Regions from separate parts of the Bradyrhizobium sp. USDA 4451 genome, predicted to be linked through region 2. Evidence: predicted binding sites of a transcription regulator. Region 2 holds the regulator's gene; the other holds the start of a gene.
What was found. Region 2 encodes LexA, which represses DNA repair genes until DNA is damaged. Its sites were predicted from a motif close to TGTTCNNNNTGTGTTCNG; they were not measured.

Region 1: the regulator LexA is predicted to act here: its motif matches at 1,710-1,727, upstream of ACVMB0_RS20650 (ImuA family protein).

The regions. Positions count from the first base shown of each region.
Region 1 is NZ_JBTRCH010000001.1:4,484,991-4,492,671, reverse strand. Features, by position in the region: gene ACVMB0_RS20655 (Y-family DNA polymerase) at 1-757, opposite strand, end outside; gene ACVMB0_RS20650 (ImuA family protein) at 843-1,637, opposite strand; gene ACVMB0_RS20645 (UdgX family uracil-DNA binding protein) at 1,896-3,329, shown strand; gene ACVMB0_RS20640 (inorganic phosphate transporter) at 3,916-5,538, shown strand; gene ACVMB0_RS20635 (LysR family transcriptional regulator) at 5,624-6,532, opposite strand; gene ACVMB0_RS20630 (cytochrome P450) at 6,669-7,681, shown strand, end outside.
Region 2 is NZ_JBTRCH010000001.1:5,932,331-5,940,011, forward strand. Features, by position in the region: gene ACVMB0_RS27355 (Crp/Fnr family transcriptional regulator) at 1-256, shown strand, start outside; gene ACVMB0_RS27360 (hypothetical protein) at 732-860, opposite strand; gene ACVMB0_RS27365 (hypothetical protein) at 1,040-1,267, opposite strand; gene ACVMB0_RS27370 (hypothetical protein) at 1,307-1,555, opposite strand; gene ACVMB0_RS27375 (hypothetical protein) at 2,325-2,510, shown strand; gene ACVMB0_RS27380 (HAD family hydrolase) at 4,033-4,659, shown strand; gene ACVMB0_RS27385 (molybdopterin molybdotransferase MoeA) at 4,685-5,896, shown strand; gene lexA (transcriptional repressor LexA) at 6,140-6,844, shown strand; gene ACVMB0_RS27395 (hypothetical protein) at 7,121-7,549, shown strand.

The DNA.
Region 1 (7,681 bases), 1.4 Mb from region 2:
GCGGCGGCTTGCGCGGGCTGATCGGGGCATCGCCCCGCCCGAGCGCGTGGCCGAGCAAGGTGGTGAAGGCGGCGCCGAACCGTGCCGAGATCTCATGCGGCGCGCGCGCGGCGACATCGCCGATGGTCTTCAACCCGGCGCGGCGCAGACCGGTGGTCACAGCGGCATCGGCACCGAGCGCCGACACCGGCAGCGGATTGACCGCTTGCGCCTCCTCGCCATCGGCGACGATCTTGCCCGAGACATGACGCGTCAGCGTGCGCGCCGCGATCGAGGTGCCGGCAATCGCGGCGCTGACGGCAAAGCCGCGCCGGCTCAGCGCATGGGTCACGATCTGCAGCAGCGCCCGCTCGCCGCCGAACAGATGCGCGCAGCCGGTGATGTCGAGGAACAGGCCGTATGGCGCGTCGAGCGCGACCAGCGGCGTGAAGCGGTCGCACCAGTCGGCGATGTCGTTCAGCGTCTTCAGGTCGGCGGCCGGATCGACGTCATAGACCGTGAGCTCCGGGCAGATCGCCCGCGCATTGGCGAGCGGCAGCCCGATCGCCAGCCCGGCGCGCACCGCGGCCTCGTCGATGGCATGCAGCAGGATCGCGTTGTGGTCCTTTGCGACGACGACGCTGGGGAGAACGTTGCTTTTCGTAAGGGACGCATCGGCAGACGGGTTCCCTCCCCCCTTGCGGGGGAGGGTGAGGGAGAGGGGTAAGCCGCATACGCCGGCGTCCGTGGTACCCCTCTCTCCAACTCTCCCCCGCACGGGGGGAGAGAGCCCTGCCGATGTGCTCACCTCACTTGAAGGTTCTGTCACCTCCCGTGTGTCGGTCGGCACGACGTTGCGGCCATCAGCTTGCGAGGCGATGTCCTGCGCGAGCTTGCGCTTGATGCGGTCGATGGGCAGGCGTGGCAGCCACAGGCTGAGGATACGCCGACGGTTCGCTGAATTGGCACTCATCACATTTCCATTCCATGATCCATCGCCCGACCGGGCCATGACGGTTGCGCACCAGTTCGGCCTCGACGCGCGGCGCGCCCCAGGCGCTTGCGGCGTGGCCGGGCGGCGAATGCGCCGCGCGCACGATCCAGCGCGTCTCCGCGGTCGAGGGGATTGGCGTGGCCGCGATCCGCAGCACCAGCGCGGTGACACCGGAGGCTTGCGCGGCCAAAGTCAGCTTGCGGCTGGCGACGAGATCGAGCTGGCGCGCCTGGCCCCAGATTTCGAGCACGACCGCGCCGAGCGCATCGCAGGCCAGCGCATCGGCCGCGGTGCGCAGGGCGCCGTCGACATCGGCGGCGCGCACCGTGACCAAAAGGCGCGGATCGAGGCCGAGTTCGGCGATGCCGCGCATCGACAGCGCGCCGTTCTCGCGATCGGAAAAATCCTGCCGCACCCAGACCAGGGGCTTGCGCGTCGACACGCGTCCGGCGAGCCCCGCGATGAAGCCGGTCGCAGCACCGCTTTGATGGCCGGCGGCGAACACCTCGTGCAGCGCGGCCGGCGCAAGCCCGCCGCGCAACATCGCGTCCGCGCTCGCGTGGCCGAGCGCGACGCGGTTCGGCATCGCCGCCTCCGATGGCGCCTCGATGCGCGCGATGCTGCCGCGCAGAGACGCAAGCGTACCCATGCGTGCGCCATTCATATGCGCTGCTCCTTCCCAACCAAAATTTGAGGCCGTCACTGATCTGAACAGAGAACCAGGGACTGGCTCATTTGTTCATGATATGTTCTAATATAAAGCTAACAGGGCCCGCGGAGTCAATCGGATTGGTGAGCCCATCGATTCATCAGTGGAATCAATGGGATTCAGCAGCCGAACAGCGGCCGCAGCCGGATCGCCCGCAGCGTCGGGCGCGGAAGGCCCCGAAAATGGCGGGCGTGACGGAAATGGAGCAATCGCATGCGTATCATCGTGCTCGATAACGACACCGATTTCGAGGGCTGGCGCAAGGCCGCGCGGCGCCTGGCGACACATGACGTGGAGCCCGCTGAGGTCACCTGGACCATACGCCGCAACGACGAATTGTCGTCGGCCGCCTGCGCGAATGAATGGCCTGACACGCCGCAGGCGCAGTTCAGCGTGTCGGCCAAATTCATCGAGCTGGCAAAGGCCGCGATCCTGCATCGCGACGATCGGCGCTTCGCCCTGCTCTATCGCCTGCTGTGGCGGCTGCGCAGCCACCACGATCTGCTCGGCGCGACCGCCGATCCCGACGTCGCCGAGGTCCACGCGATGGCGCGCGCGGTCTATCGCGACATCGACCGGATGCACGCGCAGCTTCGCTTTCGCGAGATCGGCCGCGAGCGGACGGCGCATTACGTCGCCTGGTTCGAGCCGGAGCATCACATCGTCGAGCTCGCCGCGCCTTTCTTCGCCGGCCGTTTCGCCGACATGCCGTGGTCGATCCTCACGCCCGACGTCTGCGCCCATTGGGACGGGCACGCGATCTCGATCACGCCCGGCGTCGCCAAATCCGAAGTGCCGAGCGAGGACCGGCTCGAAGAGGCCTGGCGGCGTCATGACAACAGCTTCTCCAATCCGGCGCGGCTGAAAGTGATGGAGATGCCGCAGGCCTATTGGAGGAACCTGCCGGAGGATTCGATCATTAAGCCGCTGATCGAAGACGCCATGCGCATGACCAGCGGCCCCTTCGTCGCACGCAGGGCGGCCGAGCCGCAGCAGCCTCAGGATCAGCCGATGCCCCGCAAGCCGACTGCAAACAAACAGGCCCACGACACGATCGCCGCCTTGCGCGACGAGGCCGCCGCTTGCCGCGCCTGCCCGCTGTGGAAGGACGCGACGCAAACCGTGTTCGGCGAAGGACCGCAAAGCGCAACGCTGATGCTGGTCGGCGAGCAGCCCGGCGACAAGGAGGATCTCGTCGGCCACCCCTTCGTCGGACCGGCCGGGCAGCTGCTCGATCGCGCGCTCGGGGAAGCCGGCATCGATCGCCGCAAGGTCTACATCACCAATGCGGTGAAGCACTTCAAATTCGTGCCGCGCGGCAAGATCCGGCTGCACCAGAAGCCGAACACGCCGGAGATCCGCGCTTGTCGTCAGTGGTATGAGCGCGAGCTCGCCGCCATCAAGCCGGAACTCGTGGTTGCGCTCGGCGCCACCGCAGCGCAAAGCGTGCTCGGCAAGATCACGCCGATCAACAAGAACCGCGGCCATCTGATTAACCACGACGCCACCAAGGTGCTCGTCACCGTGCACCCGTCCTATCTGTTGCGATTGCCCGACGAGAAAGCCAAGGCGCTGGAATATCAGCGCTTTATCGGCGACCTGAAAATCGCCGCGGAACGGTTGCGCAATTCGGCCCGCGCGGCCTGAGTTCCACCGGTTTGTGGAACCACACTTCAACGTGAAATTGTTCTAAGCTGCAAACAAATACCTACAACCTTTAATTGATCCGTGGTACTGTGACATGTTCCGCAGGTAATCGGGCGTCATGTTCACGCCATGGCGTACCCCGAGGCGGGCGCGCCGCGCGGTTTGCTAGCCCCGATCGTGCGGCGCGCCACCTCATCTCGCAATCCTTCCTTCTCGCTCGCTTCCAGTCCGCACCGGCTTCCTGGTGACGCGGAGTCTTGACGACTTAGATTCCAGGCGACTTGAAATACAGGCGTGCTGAAATCCAGATGTGCTGGCCACGTGGCCCCACGTCTCTCCGGCGACGTCCTCGCCTCCCTCAATTGCCTCACCTCGCGAAACCGGACGGTGAACTCCGTCGTGATCGGTGGTCGTCTATTGCTGAAGATTGCCACGAGGCCGCCAAGGCGCGTGAGCCATCAATGCGTTGCACATAAATTCCGCTCGATATCCACGGCCGCAGACGAACGCCTCATTTCACGGCCCGATTTCAATTGCCTGTCATATGCATCGATCAAAATCGGAGGCATTGGGACAGGAGTTTACCATGAGCGATATGGCGTTACCCGGCTCGATCGAGCCCGCCTTGAAAAAGGGCCCGGACCTCGACAAAGGCTTCCACCCCATGACCGGGGTTATTTATTTGGGCGTGGTTGCGGCCGCGCTGCTGTTCGTTGCCTACAGCATCTATGCCGACGTCGACGCCACCGGCACGCGCGTCACGTCGTTCCTGCCCTACATCATGCTGTTCGTCGCGCTCTTGATCGCGCTCGGCTTCGAATTCGTCAACGGCTTTCACGACACCGCCAACGCGGTCGCCACCGTGATCTACACCCGCTCGCTGCCGGCGCATGTCGCCGTGGTGTGGTCGGGCATGTTCAACCTGTTCGGCGTGCTGCTCTCGAGCGGCGCCGTCGCGTTCGGCATCGTCTCGCTGCTGCCGGTCGAACTCATCCTGCAAGTCGGCTCGAGCGCCGGCTTTGCGATGGTGTTCGCGCTGTTGATCGCCGCCATCCTCTGGAATCTCGGCACTTGGTGGCTCGGCCTGCCGGCGTCGAGCTCGCACACTCTGATCGGATCGATCATGGGCGTCGGCATCACCAATGCGCTGCTGCGCGGCCGTGACGGCACCTCGGGCGTGGACTGGACGCAGGCCGCCGGCATCGCCAAGGCGCTGCTGCTGTCGCCGCTGTTCGGCTTCGTGCTCGCGGCCGGCCTGCTCTACATCCTCAAGGTCGTGCTGGCGCGCGCAACGCCGGCACTGTTCGGCGAGCCGGTTGGCAACCAGCCGCCGCCGTGGTGGATCCGGGGCATCCTGATCCTGACCTGCACGCTGGTGAGCTTCTTCCACGGCTCCAACGACGGTCAGAAGGGCATGGGCCTGATCATGCTGATCCTGATCGGCACCGTGCCGACCGCCTACGCGTTGAACCGCGCGCTGCCGGCGGCCCAGATCGAGTACTTCGCCGCGCACTCGAGCGCGGCCAGCAAGGTCATCGAAGGCAAGGCCGCCGGCTACAACGTGATCGGCAATCCGCGCCCGGCCGTGACCAACTATGTCGCGCAGCACCAGATCAACGAAGGCACCTATCCGTCGCTGGCGGTGCTGGTGCGCGACATCGGCAAGCAGGTCGCCGAGTACGGATCGCTGGCCAAGTTCCCGGCCGAAGCGGTCGGCAACACCCGCAACGACATGTACCTGGCGTCCGAGGCGATCCGCTTCCTGATGAAGGACAAGGAAGCCGAGCTCTCCGCCGCCGACGTCGCCACGCTGAACGAGTACAAGGGCTCGCTCGACGCCGCGACGAAGTTCATCCCGAGCTGGGTGAAGTTCGCCGTCGCCATCGCGCTCGGCCTCGGCACCATGGTCGGCTGGAAGCGCATCGTCGTCACCGTCGGCGAGAAGATCGGCAAGACCCACCTGACCTACGCGCAGGGCGCCTGCGCCGAGATCACCGCGGCTGCGACGATCGCCGCGGCCGACGGCTACGGCCTGCCGGTCTCGACCACGCACGTGCTGTCGTCAGGCATCGCGGGCACCATGGCCGCCAACGGCTCCGGCCTGCAATGGTCGACGATCCGCAACATCGCAATGGCCTGGGTGCTGACCCTGCCCGCCGCGATGATCCTCTCGGGCGTTCTGTACTACGTGTTCTACCACGTGTTCTGATGGCCCCGCTTTCGCCGCGACAGACGAAAGGCCCGCACCTCAGGTGCGGGCCTTTTGCATTTGGAACGCAAGACGTGCTCCACGCTCAGCCGGCGTAGGCCTTGGCGACTTCGGCCAGCAGGCCGCGCGCCCATTTGTGCAGGCCTGACTTGGCCGTCCTGGCGCTCCAGTACATGTCGATCGAGATCGGCACCCGGAACGGCAGCGCAGCGACGTGCAGGCCGCCGCGCATCGCCCGCGCCAGATGATGCGGGATGGTCGCGACCAGCCGTGTGCCGGTGATGATCCGCTCCAGACTGTCGTGGTTCGGCAGGCTGACGATCGGCGCGATCTCGATCTTCCTCGCCTTCAGCGCCGCGAGATAAAGCGGCTGCCACTCGCCGCTATGGGTGATGAAGACATGCGCCGCCTTCGCATAGGCCGACAGCGCGATCCGGCCCCGCGCCAGCGGATTGGCCGGATCCATCACGCAGACATAGTGATCGGTGAGGATGTGGCGGCGGAAGAAGCTCTCGCCGACGATCCCGACCGGACCGAGCACGATGTCGCACTGGTTCTGCTTGAGATGGACGTCGCCATGGCCTCCGGCATCGAGCAGGACGAGACGAACCTGCGGCGCGCCGGCACGCAGCCGCGCGCTGAACTGCGGGATCAGGGTCTGGCGTTCGTGATAGTTGCAGGAGATGGTCACGCTGCCCTGCGCGATCGCCGGGTCGAATTCGACCGGTGAGGCCAGCCCGTCGATCTCGCCGATCATGTCCCGCGCCCAGCCGACCAGCACCGCACAGCGCTCGGTCGCGGTCACGCCATTGCCGTTGCGGACGAACAGCGGATCGTGCAGCGCGCCGCGCAGCCGTTCGACCGCATAGCTGATGGTGGACTGGTTGACGTCGAGCCGCTTGGCCGCCGCCGAGAACGATTGCAGATCGTAGACCAGCACCAGCGTCCGCAAGGTCCCGATGTCGATCGGATCGATCGAGGAATTCACCGCCACGCTGCACCTCCCGCATTGCTGCGGTCCAGCCTAGCACAAGGTCATGGAATAATTCGATGGATGATATCAATCCCATCGAATTGAGCGATTACCCGCCCGGCGCTAGCCTTCGCAAAAAACCGCTCCGGGAGGACCCATGGCCAGCAGCGTGCCCATCGTCACCGACATCGCCTATCAGGACCTGCTCGACGACCCCTATCCGATCTTCCGCCGCCTGCGCGAGCTGGCGCCGGCGGTCCATGTCGAGGCCGCCAAGCTGACGCTGGTGACGGGCTTCGACGACATCACGCGAATCGAGCGCGATGGCGCGACCTACTCGGCCGACAATCCCGCCTCGCTGGTCAACAGGGTGATGGGGCCGACATTCATGCGGAAGGACGGCGCCGAGCATACGATCGGCCGCAAGGCGATCGAGCCCTCGTTCCGCCCGGCCACGATCAAGGAGCATTGGGCGCCGCAATTCACCGCGATCGCGGACAGACTGATCGATGAGCTGGCGGCGGCGGGAGAAGCCGATCTGTTCGCCGCGCTGGCCGCGCCGATGGCTTCCCTCAGCCTGATGGCGATGATCGGCTTTCGCGCGATGCCGTGGCAGACGCTCGCCGAATGGTCGCAGGCGCTGATCGACGGCGCCGGCAACTATGCCGCCGATGCCGAGATCGAGCGCAAGGCGATGCAGGCGAGCGCCGCTGTCGATGCCGCGATCGACGCGGTGCTCGACGAGCATCGCAGCCGGCCGAATCCATCGATCCTGTCCTCGATGGTCCATGCCGATCCGCCGATGCCGATCGAGGGCATCCGCGCCAACATCAAGGTAATCATCGGCGGCGGCTTGAACGAGCCGCGCGACGCGATCCTGACCCTTGTGCTCGGTCTGCTGGAAAACCCGGCGCAGAAGGACAACGTGCTGGCGAAGCCGGAGCTGTGGCCGGCGGCGCTCGAGGAAGCGGTGCGCTGGATCTCGCCGATCGGCATGTATCCGCGCCGCGTCACCCGCGACGTCGATCTCTCCGGCACAGCGCTGCCCGAGGGCCTTCAGATCGGCCTCTGCGTCGGCGCAGCCAACCGCGACGGCAATCGCTTCGCCCAGCCCGATCGCTTCGACGTGATGCGGCCCAGGCAATCGCACCTGGCATTCGGCGCCGGACC
Region 2 (7,681 bases):
GCTGTCGGAAATGCGGCGCCGCCTGGAGGCGGTCGGCCGGACCTCGGGCGAGACCTTCCGGTTTCCGATCACGCAGGCCGAACTCGCCGACTGCCTGGCCCTGTCGACGGTGCACGTCAACAGGGTTCTGCAAGAACTTCGAAGCGAGGGACTGATTGAGATAGACCGCGCCGCCTTCAATCTGCTCGACCGCGCGGGGCTGGAGGAACGCGGCCAGTTCGATCCCCACTATCTCCATCTCCACCCATCCGTGTGACGGGCAACCGAGATTCTTTTAGACCTTCAAGACGGCGGCAGCGTCAATCGGCTGCGCAAAGAAAGGCCCCAGCGAGGGGGTACACACGCTGAGGCCAGAGCAACTTGGTCACGCCATCCTAGACCTCGCGCCCGACACTTTCTCGTGCCCGTTCGGAGTACCGGAATCGTACGGGGTTTGACGATGCGGGCCTTATTTCCGCGTTCGTCCGTATCGTTGAAAGTTCCTGGAAAGGAACCGGAACGGAAACTGATCACAATTAGTTGGATCGAATGATTTCGAAGATGGAGCGTCAACGCCGTGACCCGCAAAACCCTACAGGCACGTTCAGAGCAGGCGCTCGTCGTTGTTATTCTGAGCACCGGGGCGCTGATCGCATATCTCGGTTTGGCGCTTTCCAGGATGTGAGCGCTGTCCGGCAAAAAACGAGTCGGCCGAGAACGCTTGTTTTGAGCGACCACCCAATATTGAAACCTCAACCGGGGAACTGCGGCTCGATCAGCGACATGATCATCAGCGTGACGATCAATATCGAGGGCGCGCAGGCAACCACCGCAGCCAACCAAAGGTCCGAGTGGGCAAAGATGTCATAATCGTCCCGCATGGGTGGCCTCCAAACGAATCCAACCATGTACGGAAAAACATTGGTTTGCCGACTGTTCCATTCGCGTTCGAGGAACGACCGGTCTCGATGAGCGTCGCCTGCAGAGCTCGCGCACGGCCGGCGATGAAGCGAGACGAGGAACCGACATGGCGTGCAACAGTCGATTGCGGCGAGGTAGCTCAACCGATCTTGCGGCGCATCGCGTTCGGGAACGCCCACTGAGGAACGCTTGGGCGAAATTCAATCTCCTCGGCTAGACCGGAACAGATCGACCAGTCATGTACCGCATTTACTATTTTGCTGCCTTCCTCGCTGTGACGGGATCGGTCTTCGGCTTGCTGGTCGCCCTTGAGAAGACCGTCGGCGGATGACGCCAGGGAGGAAACAAGTTTTGCATCGAGTGGCACGGAAGCGCTCGATGGGGCGATCCGGCGACCCTGGCCGGGTTATGCCGAGCCTAGCTTTTTCTCGATGTAAGCATTCACCGTTTCGGCGAAGCCGCGCTGATCTCCCACAACGGCATTGAGCTGCGTCAGCACGTCTTGCTGGAGGAGCCGGAGTCCGCTCCTCCTGGCTCCAAGCAAGGTCGCGTCCCAATACTCGTTGACCGCTCTCTCGGCCAGCGCAATGCGGTTCACGTCGCCTTCTGCGATCAGTCGGCGCAGAACTCCCAGGCAAGCATCCAGGTGGGGCATCCCTCACCCGCCTCCAGTCCAGGGAGCTCGGAAAGAAAGGGCCCCAGCGAGTGGGCACCACACTGAGGCCAAGGTCCGTTCGTCCATCGTGTTCGGCGTCACCCGGTCAGGAGCCAGCTCACGCTGGCGACGAGCGCGATGAATGACATTCCGGCAAAGCCGAGAAAGCCCATCTCCACGCTGTCCATTCGATGAGGTGTCAACATCCCCGCAGTTTGCATCTCGTCTCCGAGACCCGCATTTAAAAATGCATGTCAGAAGCCATGTCCTAATTTCGCTGAGCCCCAAACAGCGGCCGCTCCACCAATTCGGATTTCAGAAACAACGGGCGTGAAGCGACGAGAACGTTTCGGCTCTCGTCGTCCCTGACCGAACACGCCGTCAGCCACGTCACCCCGCATGCTCGCGCCAGTTGGTTCCTGCCCGCAGCAAAAATTCCGCCAGCACTGGATTAACCTATGTAGATGCCATGCAAGGCCATTGGTGGCCGAATTCGCGCGACAATTGTTCGCGCGGGCCGAACGCCATGGGAAAGAAACGACGAAATCGGGTTAAGCAAACGACGTCACTGACCTTCAGACTGCTAAAGCTTGCCGAAACGGCCAGGACCAGGGCAAGCGGCTTGCCGCCTGGAGCCGAACGTGAACGCATGCTGAGGAAGTCACTTGAAGCCCGGCGTGCCCTCGAGATCGAGAAGTTCCTGGCAACCCCGGGGGCTGCAATGCCTTCATAGGCTTGTCGCGCATCCATCGTCCAAACGGCATCCGAAATGTCAGCCGAGCCGATCGAATATCAGGGTCATCGTCTAACGATCGTCGAGCAGCGAGGCGGCGGCTTCCTCGTCGAGATCACGCCTCTTGCGGGCGGTCCTCCGATCAGAACGCAAACCTTCCAGAGCACTCAAGAGGCGATCGCCAGGGCCAAGGCGACCATTGAGAAGCATCCAAGCAAGTGAAGCCGTACGGTTTGCAAGCAAAGCGTCCAACGCGTCGGCGGGCGGACCGGAGCAACATGATTGCTGGACCGATGCGAAAGCTCCATTTTCGAGTTGCGCGACATCCCACGTACTTTAACCAGGTTAAGGCGGGAACTTGGTAGCGGTTGCACGGTGTCGCCGCGCACGAAAGCACAGGGTATCGCGTGATGCGATGCTGGCTTCTGCGGGCTGGGGCACTCCGATGATCCTTCCAAAAGGACCCCTATTCATCATCAACATTTCAAACCCCGACGCCTTCTCGGGGAAAGGCAGCATCATCATGCTTGAATTGGCGGACGAGGATGCCGCTGTAAGAATAGCTCGAAAGATCGCTGCCGAGACAGGACGCTGGGTGACTGTGCGGAAAGAAGACATGGAAGTCGTTGGAACGATATCGCCGCCTACGACACATTAGGCGCGGTGATGACACGCCCCTGAAGACCACGAAGGTGTGCCCCTGGCTCGGGGACAGAGCCAAGGGCACCGGAAACGCCGACCTGCCGTTCCTGTTGGGTGGCGTTTGTTATCCAATACGCGGTGCCAGGTGCTGTCGTTCCTAATGAGCGATCGCCCGACAAGAGACGGCCCAGCGAGGGGCGCGATTATCGACGTCGGCCGCTCCCTGGACGCCTGGAGAAGAAGGGTGCAGCCCGCTGAGGGCACACGTCGGACGGCGATGTGTTTGCAGGGTGTTGCGGTCCGGACACGACGGGCAACTCAGCAAAACCTGTCAATCACCGTGTGCGAAAATATTTCGCTTTATCCGAAGCGCAACTCGGTGTATGAATTCCCCGTCTCACCCGACACGAGGGGCGCTTCGCGGTCGTCACGAACGCGGGTCGAGATGCGGTGGACGCCGAATGCGCAGTTGACGAACGCGCATGAGGCGGACGGCGAAATCGTGCAGGCCTGACGCCCTAGTGGCAGGTGTCTTTTCCGATTGCGCAATGCGCGTTGCGAAGACGGTGACAACAAAGCCAAGTCTCGCCGGGGAGAGCACGTATAAGCCGTAAGCCATCGCGCAGGGAAAGCCGGATTGCTCCGGTTACACCTGTGGTCCTACCCCCGAGCTTTCTACCCCATTGCTCGGGGCCCATGGGTGCGATCGGCACCCGGCTTTCCCTGCGCCCTCACCAACGGAGAGGGCGGAACGAGAAGCAAGACTCGGACAAATCATGTCGCGAGAATGCGGACGTATGATTCACAAGCGGCGCCACACATTCGCCGCCGTCCCGGCGAAGGCCCGGGACCCATTACCCCAAAAGCGAATTGTTGCGCGACGCTGGGGCCACAGCTTGTTTTCAACAACACAACCCTGTGGTTATGGGCCCCGGCCCCCGTGCGCAATTGCGCACTAGGCCGGGACGACAATGAAATTGTGGCGCGAGCATGCGAAGCTATGGACCGAGCGGGAGCCAGTGTCAGCACATCAGTCGCATGCCTCCCGCACAAATCGGGGACATTGCCGGCTGCCCGCAATTTTCGTACATGGTTCCACGCAATGACCTCGCACCCCCTCCCCGATTCCGTCGACGTGCTGCTGTTCGATATCGGCCGCGTCGTGCTCGACATCGACTTTGACAAGGTGATGGCGCACTGGGCGCAGCATGCCGGCTGCGCGCCGTCCGACCTCGCCACCCGCTTTGTCGTCGACGACAGCTTCAAGCATCACGAGATCGGCCGGATCGACGATGCGGCGTTCTTCGAAAACCTGCGCCGGACGCTCGGCATCGACCTCACGGACGCGCAGTTCCTCGAAGGCTGGAATGCGATCTTCACCGGCGAGATGCCCGATATCGCCCCCCTGCTCGCGGCCGCGGCGAAGCGGATGCCGCTCTATGCGTTCTCCAACACCAATCCGGCCCATGTCGCGCATTTCTCGGTTGTCCACGCCGAGTTGCTGAGCCATTTCCGCACCGTGTTCCTGTCCTCGAGCATCGGCCATCGGAAACCCGACGCCGCGGCCTACGATCATGTGGTAAAAGCCATCGGCGTGCCGGCGTCGCGGATCCTGTTCTTCGACGACCTGGCCGCCAATATCGAAGGCGCGCGGGCGCGCGGCCTTCATGCCGTCCACGTGACATCGACGGATGACGTGGCAAGGGCGCTGACCGCGCTCGGTATTTGAACCCTGGACTTGAGGAGCTCCGAGCGTGGCCCTGATGCCGGTTGCCGATGCCCTGTCCGCCGTCCTGGCCGGCGCCGAACCGCTGCCGGAGGAAATGGTCGCGCTCGATGCCGCCTATCACCGCACCCTGGCACGCGACCTCGCCGCGCGGCGCACTCAGCCGCCGCAGCCGATGTCGGCGATGGACGGCTATGCGGTGCGCGCCGCCGATGCGGCTGACCTGAAGGCGCGACTCAAGGTGATCGGCGAAGTCGCCGCCGGCCGGCCGTTCGAGCGCACGGTCGGTGCAGGCGAAGCGGTGCGGATCTTCACCGGCGGCGTGATCCCCGACGGCGCCGACGCCGTCATCATCCAGGAAGACACCGCCGTCGACGGCGACCACATCACGATCAGCGAGGCTGCCGCCGTCGGACGGCACATCCGCCCCGCGGGGGTCGACTTCCGCGAGGGTGACGTTCTGCTCGCCGCCGGCAGCCGCCTCTCCGACCGCGCGCTGTCGCTGGCCGCCGCCATGAACCATCCGGAACTCGCCGTGCGCCGCCGGCCGAAGGTCGCGGTGCTGGCGACCGGCGACGAGCTGGTGATGCCGGGCTCGCAGCCCGGACCCGGCCAGATCGTCTATTCCAACGGCTATGCGCTGCGGGCGCTGGCGCGTGCCGAAGGCGCTGAGACCATCGATCTCGGGATTGCCGCCGATACGGTTGAGGCCACCACGGCCGGCATCCGCCGGGCCCGCGACACCGGAGCCGACATCCTGATCACGACCGGCGGCGCCTCGGTCGGTGACCACGACCTGGTCAAGCAGTCGCTGGAGGCCGAGGGCGTCGCGATGGCGTTCTGGCGGATCGCGATGCGGCCCGGCAAGCCGATGATGCATGGCCGGCTCGAGGCGATGCGGGTGATCGGCCTGCCCGGCAATCCGGTGTCGTCCTACGTCTGCGCCTTCCTGTTTCTGGTGCCGTTGATTCGGGCGCTGAGCGGCCGAAAAGCGATTCATCATCGCCGCGCGACCGCTTTGCTCGGCCGCGACCTCGCTGCCAACGACCAGCGCGAGGACTATCTGCGCGCGCGTCTCGAGACGCGCGACGACGGCACGCTGATCGCAACGCCCGTGATGCAGCAGGATTCTTCGCTGCTCGGGAATCTCGCTGCGGCACGCGCACTTCTCGTGCGTCCGCCGTTTGCGCCGGCCGCCGTCGCCGGCAGCGAATGCGAGATCCTGATGCTGCCCGAATAGGGTTTTCTCACCGCGGCGATTGTGCGCCGCCGGGCGTGTTCACCGGAAATTAAGTGGTTGCGGAACACATATCGAACATATAGTGTCCGTTCATGATTTGTTTCGAGTACTGGTGTCTACAATCGGGAGGCCGCCCAGGAGCGCTTGCAGCAAGCACCATGCTCCCTTGGTCAGGCCCGGTCTGCAGATCCCACCGAAGAGTCTCGGAATCGAACGACGCTATCAACCGGGGGAATACTCGAGATGCTCACGCGCAAACAGTACGAACTTCTGCGTTTCATCAATGAACGTCTGAAAGAGGCCGGCGTCCCGCCCTCCTTCGACGAGATGAAGGATGCGCTCGACCTGCGCTCGAAGTCCGGTATCCACCGCCTGATCACTGCGCTGGAGGAGCGCGGCTTCATCCGCCGCCTGCCCAACCGCGCCCGCGCCATCGAAGTCATCAAGCTGCCCGAGCTGTCGGCCGGTGGCGGCAACGGCCGCCGCGGCTTCACCCCGAGCGTCATCGAAGGCACCCTCGGCAAGCGCACCTCTACGCCGCCGATCGCCGAGGATGACGGCAATCGACCGGTCGCGGTCCCGGTCATGGGCCGGATCGCTGCCGGTACGCCGATCGAGGCGCTGCAGACCCGCAGCCACACCATCAGCGTGCCGCCCGACATGCTCGGCTCCGGCGAGCATTATGCGCTGGAGGTGCGCGGCGACTCGATGGTCGATGCCGGCATTCTCGACGGCGACATGGCGCTGATCCAGCGCAACGACGTCGCCAACACCGGCGACATCGTGGTGGCGCTGATCGACGAGGAGGAAGCGACCCTGAAGCGCTTCCGCCGCCGCGGCGCTTCGATCGCGCTGGAGCCGGCCAACACCGCCTATGAAGTGCGCATCCTGCCGCCGAACCGGGTCCGCATCCAGGGCAAGCTGATCGGGCTCTATCGCAAGTACTGAATTGCAAATAGTTGCGGCGGCGAGGCAAATACTTGCGGCGGCGAGGAACGAGCGACAGATCGGATCGTTCCTTGGAAGATAGCGCGGCATGCGGCCTGCTCGATGCGCTCCGATACCTCTCACGCAGTGTCGCGTGTTTGTGATTGAGGCGGTCTCGGGCGAGTCGTACAATCGCCCAGAAACGAGCTGACACTCGTTCGCTATCGTCCACTCTGGTAGAGGCCCTATGCCTCAAGGAGAGGCACGGGTCGCTACCTCCATTTGAGGAGCCATCCGATGTGTGACTATAGTCTGCACGCCGTGGCATCGCGCCCCGCCATTGTCGGAGAGACGCTGATCACCACGACCTTCCGCGGCACGTCGACCCGCGGCTTTGCGTCGGAGAACGATCCGACTGTCGCGGTCTGCATGCTGCCGGGCACCGAGCTCGCTTTCGCCGAGAACGTTCGCTACGACAGCCGCTGGATCTGGACCAAGACGCTGAATTTCCGCGTCGGCGTGTTCAACGAAGTCGAGCCCGACGTGCCGGATCGCCATCATGATGCGGTCGAATTCCCCGACGGCAGCCATGTGCTAGTGACCCAGCTCGTCGAGGGACAGCGCGTCAGCGTGCTGCAATTGCCGGCACTGCATCCGCCGGTCGCGCAGAAGCCGAAGGTTGTGGAGCGGCGGCCCTCCGCATTTGCGTCGCTGTTTTTGGGTTGAACGCATCGTCGCCGCAGGATGACCCGGCGGCGAGTGACCGAAACGATTTCGAGCGACCCCGGACGTCGGGTTCCGGGGCGCGGCAGGAGATTTGCGTCGGCGGCCGCCTTGGCGCATCATCTGGCGCAGAGG